Phreatobacter oligotrophus: one gene and its partner. Each later gene encodes a partner of the first gene's protein in a complex. Links are inferred from orthologs where the notes say so. Each region holds a gene or a part of one and is shown on either strand. Other genes may lie near its edges.

Region 1 (3,272 bases):
CTCGAAGCCGTCCATCTCCGGCATCATCACGTCGAGCAGGACGATGTCGCACTGGGCGCGGTCGCAGATCGACAGCGCCTCCGCCCCGGACGAGGCCGTGACGACATCGAAATATTCCGCCGAGAGCCGCGCTTCCAGCAGCTTGACGTTGGCGAGGATGTCATCGACGACGAGAACGCGGGCGGTCATGGTGGAACCTTCAGGCGGCGCCGAGGAAATGCCGAACGGTTTCGAGGAACTTGGCGACGGAAATCGGCTTCGACAGATAGGCCTCGCAGCCCCCTGCCCTGATGCGCTCCTCATCGCCCTTCATGGCGAAGGCGGTGACGGCGATGATCGGAATGTGCCGGATCGTCTCGTCTTCCTTGATCCAGCGGGTGACATCGAGGCCGGAAATCTCGGGAAGCTGGATGTCCATGAGGATGAGGTCGGGCTTGTGCTCGCGGGCGAGCGACAGGGCCTCATTGCCGTTGCGAGTCTGGATCGTGGCGTAACCGTTCGCCTCCAGAAGGTCGTGGAAGAGCTTCATGTTGAGCTCGTTGTCCTCCACGATCATCACGGTCTTCGACATCGGCCACTCGCACTCCGAAGGTCCGCCCCCGATGGTTGCCGGAGCCTGACGGATCGTGTCCAAGCTAACGGCAAATCCTTTCAAAAGGACAAACCATGACCCTACGTCGCCCGACTTCCTCAACCGAGAGTGCCGAAGCGGTGGCCGTCCAGGCGCTCGGTTTTCTCGCCGGCGACGACGACCAATTGCAGCGTTTCGCCTCGCTCGCGGGCATCGATCTTGGCGCCATTCGGGAGGCGGCGACGCAGCCCGGCTTCCTCGCGGCGGTGATGGAACATTTCATGGCGGATGAGAGCCTGCTCCTCGCCTTCGCCGCCCATGCGGGCCTGAAGCCCGAGGCCGTGGTGCGCGCCGCGCACCAGCTGGGCGCCGGCCCGTGGGAGCGCGATCACGCCTGATGCCAAAAGCCCCCTTGCGGGGAATCCCGGCCGCCATCACCCTGCGGCCATGGCCCTGCTCGCCTTCTGCCGCGACTGTTTCGCTGAAGCGACCGGCGAGGCCCCGCGCTGCCGGGCCTGCGGTTCGCCGCGGCTGGCGCGCCATGGGGAGCTCGGCGAGCTCTCCATCGCCCATGTCGATTGCGACGCCTTCTATGCCGCCATCGAGAAGCGCGATGATCCGAGCCTCGTCGACAAGCCGCTGATCGTCGGCGGCGGGCGCCGCGGGGTCGTCTCGACCTGCTGCTATGTCGCCCGCATCCACGGGGTGCGCTCGGCCATGCCGATGTTCAAGGCGCTGGCGCTCTGCCCGGACGCGGTGGTGATCAAGCCGAACATGGAGAAATATGCGGCCGTCGGCCGGCAGGTGCGGCAGGCCATGCTGGCGCTCACCCCGCTGGTGGAGCCGCTCTCCATCGACGAGGCCTTTCTCGACCTCACCGGCACGGAGCGCCTGCACGGCGCGCCGCCCGCCCTCACCCTGGCGCGCTTCGCCCGGCAGGTGGAGAAGGAGATCGGCATCACCATCTCGGTGGGCCTGTCCTACAACAAGTTCCTCGCCAAGATCGCCTCGGACCTCGACAAGCCCAGGGGCTTTGCGGTGATCGGCCGTGGCGAGGCGCTGGATTTTTTGGGCGCCAAGCCGGTCTCGCTCATCTGGGGTGTCGGCAAGGCCATGCAGCAGGCGCTGGAGCGCGATGGCCTGAAACTGATCGCCGACCTGCGCCGCATCGAGGAGAGCGAGCTGATGCGGCGCTACGGCGCCATGGGTCTCAGGCTCGCCCGGCTGTGCCGGGGCATCGACGATCGCCGCGTCTCGCCCGATGGCGAAACCAAATCGGTGTCGGCGGAGACCACTTTCGACACCGACATTCGCGATGGACGGGCGCTTGAGAAGATCCTGTTCCGCCTGTGCGAGAAGGTCTCCGCCAGGGCCAAGGCCCAGGGGCTCGCCGGCAACACCGTGACGCTCAAGCTGAAGAGCGCCGATTTCAAGATCCGCACCCGCTCCCGCGGCCTGCCGACACCGACCGTGCTGGCCGCGCGCCTCTTCGAGACGGGACGCGAGATGCTCGCGAGGGAAGCCGACGGCACCGCCTACCGGCTGATCGGCATCGGCCTGTCGGACCTCACCACCCTCGACAAGGCCGACCCGGCCGACCTCGTCGACACGTCCATCGCGCGCAATGTGAAGGTCGAGGGCGCGGTGGACGCCCTGCGGGCCAAGTTCGGCCGCGGGGCGGTGGTGAAGGGCATCACCTTCGACGACTGAGGACCGGCCTCACGGCTTCTCGCAGGGCGTCGCGGCCTGCCAGTCGAGCTGGATGAGCTCGCCGCGCAGCGAGAACTCCGGATAGTTGATGACCATGCGGCGCGACACGCCGTTCTCGTAGAGCTCGAAGGCGAGGGAATAGGCCGGCGTGCCGCCGTCCTTGCCCTGCTCGAAATAGCTGATGGTCATCGGCCAGCGAGGCAGCCCGGCAAGACGCGGATCGCGCGCGGCGGGCTCGGCCTCCTGCGGCTCGCCCTCCATGCGACGGCCGATGATGGCGGTGGCGTCATAGACGCGGTCACCCGTCTCGGCGCCGTCATAGACCTTGGCCTCGAGGATGGTGCGGCCGTCGCGCGCCGCCTCCATCATGCGCAGCAGGTGCTCGGTGGGGAAGATGACTGCGCGGTCGAGACTCTGCGTGCCTTCCCGCGGTTTGCGCAGGCGAACCGCCACGGCGTCGGTCGCGCGATTGGCGCTGCCGTCGGTCTCCATGTAGGGCGCGCCGTTCTGGGTGGCGCGGGAGGTGAAGCGGAAGCCGGAGCCATCCCCCTCCTCGAAATGGGCCGTGCGGGCATCCATGACGACGCGGTTGCCGTTCATCGTCAGCTCGACCACCTGGCGGAAATTGGTGGTGTAGCCTTCGCAGCGATTGCCGGTGGTCTCGAAGAGGATGCGGCCGCGCGCCTGTTCGAGGCCGCCCGAGGCGCGGCGATCGTCGAGCTTCAGCTCGTAGACCGCACGGTGCGGCGCAAGGACCGGTGCCTGGGCCTGCGCCACCGATGTAAGGGAGGCGAGGACGGCAGCGGACAGGAGGATGGGGCGCAAGGGCACGGCAGAAGGCATAAGGGGGCTCCGGGCGCGGGCATTCGCGCGTCGTCAGGGTCGGGCCGGTGCGTCGCAGGCTACAGGGGCAGGCCGGCGGCGACAACGCGGCATGGATGTGTCACGGCGTTCCGTCTTGTCGCGAGCCTCCCCTTGAGGCAGGGTCCCG
Region 2 (3,264 bases), on another replicon or contig:
TGTTCAACCCGCTCTACATCCATGCCGGCGTCGGCCTCGGCAAGACGCACCTTCTCCATGCCGTCGCCGGCATGGCGCAGGCCGGCGGCCGCCGCGTGCTCTATCTCACCGCCGAGAAGTTCACCTTCGGCTTCGTCGCGGCGCTGAAGAACCAGACCGCCATCGCCTTCAAGGAGGCGCTGCGCAACATCGACCTCCTGATCATCGACGACCTGCAGTTCCTGCAGGGCAAGCAGACCCAGGCCGAGTTCTGCCACACGCTGAACGCCCTGATCGATGCCGGCCGGCAGATCGTCGTCGCCGGCGACCGGCCGCCCTCCGACCTCGAGAACCTCGACGAGCGGGTGCGCTCGCGCCTTGCCGGCGGCCTCACGGTCGAGATCGGCGCGCTGGACGAGAACCTGCGCTTCGACATCCTCAAGCAGAAGCTCGCCCAGGCGAAGCTCGCCCATCCCGGCTTCGACGTGCCGCCGGCGGTGATGACCTATGTCGCCAAGAACGTCACCCAGAACGGCCGTGACCTCGATGGCGCCTTCAACCGGCTCATCGCCACCAACCGCCTGACCAGCCAGCCGGTGACGGTGGAGATGGCCGAGCGCTCCATCCGCGACCTCGTCCGCGTCGTCGAGCCGAAGCGCGTGAAGATCGAGGACATCCAGAAGATCGTTGCGCAGCACTACAATGTCAGCCGCTCCGACATCCTCTCCTCGCGCCGCACCGCCACTGTCGTCCGGCCGCGCCAGATCGCCATGTATCTGGCCAAGACCATGACGCTGCGCTCGCTGCCCGAGATCGGCCGGCGCTTCGGCGGCCGCGACCACACCACCGTCCTGCACGCCGTGCGCAAGATCGAGGGCCTCGTCGGCCAGGATCCCGCGCTCTGCGAGGAGGTCGAGGTGCTGAAGCGGCGTCTCAACGACTGACCCGCGGCCCTTTTCGACAGGAAAGGCGTGGATAGGGCGGCCGGGACTGGCCTTCCGCTTGCATCATGCTGCGCCGCGGGGTTGACTGACGCCCCTTGTTTTCGGGGTGCCGGACAGCCCGGCGCCCCCGTCGATCGGAGCAGCATGGATGAAGGTCACCGTCGAACGGGCCCAGCTCCTGAAGTCCCTCGGGCATGTCCACCGTGTGGTTGAGCGCCGCAACACGATCCCCGTCCTGTCGAACGTGCTGATGAAGGCGGACGGCACCTCGCTGCGCCTCAAGGCGACCGACCTCGACATCGAGGTAGTGGAGACGCTCCCCGCCGAGGTGGGCGCGGCCGGCGGTACCACCGTGCCGGCGCACATGATCTACGACATCGTCCGCAAGCTGCCGGACGGCTCGCAGATCCAGCTCGAGATGGTCGGCGACAAGGGCACCTTGGCCGTCAAAGCCGGGCGGTCGCGCTTCACCCTCCAGACGATCCCCGAGAGCGACTTCCCCGACATCGCTGCCGGCGAGATGAGCCATTCCTTCAGCCTGCCCGCAGGCCACCTGAAGCGGCTCATCGACAAGACCCAGTTCGCCATCTCCACCGAGGAGACGCGCTACTATCTGAACGGCATCTTCCTGCATGTGGTGGAGAAGGCCGGCCAGAGCCTGTTGCGCGCTGTCGCCACCGACGGCCATCGCCTCGCCCAGGTCGAGTTCGAGGCCCCGGCGGGGGCGGCCGGCATGCCGGGCGTCATCGTGCCGCGCAAGACGGTCGCCGAAGTGCAGCGCCTCGCCGACTCGCCCGACGCCTCGGTGACGGTCGAGCTCTCCACCGCCAAGATCCGCTTCCGCTTCGGCGAGACCGTGCTCACCTCCAAGTTGATCGACGGCACCTTCCCCGACTATGCCCGCGTCATCCCGCAGGCCAACGACAAGATCCTCACCGTCGAGAAGGGCGAATTCGCCGCCGCGGTCGACCGCGTCTCGACCGTGTCGTCGGAGCGCGGCCGCGCCGTGAAGCTCTCGGCCAATGACGGCCGCCTGACCCTGTCGGTGACCAACCCGGATTCGGGCAGCGCGACCGAGGAGCTCGAGGTCTCCTATGAGGCCGACGGCCTCGATATCGGCTTCAACTCCCGCTACCTCCTCGACATCACCGGCCAGATCGACGGCGACACGGTGGAGCTGAAGCTGGCCGATCCCGGCTCGCCGACGCTGATTCATGACCCCGCCGGCCCCGGCGCGCTCTACGTCCTCATGCCGATGCGGGTCTGACGCCAGTGACCGCCCGCATCATCGACGGCAAGGCCGCGGCTGCCGCCGTCCTCGCCGAGGTCAAGGCGCGTGTCGACGCCTTCCGCGCCACCAAGGGCCGCCCGCCCGGTCTCGCCGTCGTGCTCGTCGGCGAGGACCCGGCAAGCCAGGTCTATGTCCGCAACAAGGGCCGCGAGGCCGAGGCCGCCGGCTTCCGCTCCGAGCAGCACACGCTGCCCGTGACCACCAGCCAGGCCGACCTGCTGGCGCTGGTCGCCCGGGTCAATGCCGATCCGGGCATTGACGGCATCCTCGTCCAGCTGCCGCTGCCGAAGGACATCGATGCCGAGACGGTGCTGACCGCCATCGACCCCGCCAAGGACGTCGACGGCTTCCACCCCGTCAATGTCGGCCTGCTCGGCTCCGGCGCCACCGACCGGGCGCTGGTGCCCTGCACCCCCGCCGGCTCGATGATCCTCATCGAAAGCGTCCTCGGCCCCTCGCTTGCCGGCAAGCATGCCGTGGTCGTCGGCCGGTCCAACATCGTCGGCAAGCCGATCGCCCAGCTGCTGCTGCAGCGCGACGCGACCGTCACCATCGCCCATTCCCGCACCGCGGACCTTGCCGCCCTCTGCAGGCAGGCCGATGTGCTGGTCGCGGCGGTGGGGCGGCCCGAGATGGTCCGCGGCGATTGGGTGAAGCCCGGCGCCGTGGTGATCGATGTCGGCATCAACCGCATCCCCGCGCCGGAGAAGGGCGAGGGCAAGACGCGACTCGTCGGCGATGTCGCCTATGCGGAAGCCGCCGCCGTCGCCTCGGCCATCACGCCGGTGCCCGGCGGCGTCGGCCCCATGACCATCGCGCTGCTGATGGCGAACACCGTGACCGCAGCGCATCTGCGCGAGGGCCTCGCCCGGCCGCGCTTCGGCGCCTGAGGACACCGCGATGGCCCAGCGCTTCGTTGTGGTCGGAGCGGGGGCCATCGGCTGCTACATCGGCGGAAAGCTGGCACTCGGCGGAGCCGAGGTCGTCTTCGTCGCCCGCGGCGAGCGGGCGGCGGCGCTGAGGACCCACGGCCTCGGCCTCGCCGATCTC

Evidence for each region.
Region 2: the proteins of C8P69_RS10070 (region 1) and dnaN are in contact, whole or in part, in a solved structure (PDB 1OK7), measured with the Escherichia coli proteins. The link is inferred for Phreatobacter oligotrophus from one-to-one orthologs.

Annotation. Positions count from the first base shown.
Region 1 is NZ_PZZL01000004.1:54,964-58,235, reverse strand. What follows is about bases 190-3,149. They hold C8P69_RS10070 (DNA polymerase IV), read left to right. Parts: upstream 190-1,018; coding sequence 1,019-2,281; downstream 2,282-3,149. Other genes in these bases: C8P69_RS10065 (cell envelope integrity EipB family protein), read right to left, coding at 2,291-3,124; C8P69_RS10075 (DUF3572 domain-containing protein), read left to right, coding at 667-969; C8P69_RS10080 (response regulator), read right to left, coding at 200-571. Also shown: C8P69_RS10085 (PleD family two-component system response regulator), read right to left, coding at 1-189. UniProt on the Escherichia coli protein: Poorly processive, error-prone DNA polymerase involved in translesion repair and untargeted mutagenesis. Copies undamaged DNA at stalled replication forks, which arise in vivo from mismatched or misaligned primer ends.
Region 2 is NZ_PZZL01000007.1:60,764-64,027, forward strand. The notes cover bases 179-3,130. They hold dnaN (DNA polymerase III subunit beta), read left to right. Parts: upstream 179-1,071; coding sequence 1,072-2,190; downstream 2,191-3,130. Other genes in these bases: dnaA (chromosomal replication initiator protein DnaA), read left to right, coding at 179-923; folD (bifunctional methylenetetrahydrofolate dehydrogenase/methenyltetrahydrofolate cyclohydrolase FolD), read left to right, coding at 2,196-3,104; C8P69_RS15985 (2-dehydropantoate 2-reductase), read left to right, coding at 3,115-3,130. In the rest of the region: more of dnaA, read left to right, coding at 1-178; more of C8P69_RS15985, read left to right, coding at 3,131-3,264. UniProt on the Escherichia coli protein: Confers DNA tethering and processivity to DNA polymerases and other proteins. Acts as a clamp, forming a ring around DNA (a reaction catalyzed by the clamp-loading complex) which diffuses in an ATP-independent manner freely and bidirectionally along dsDNA.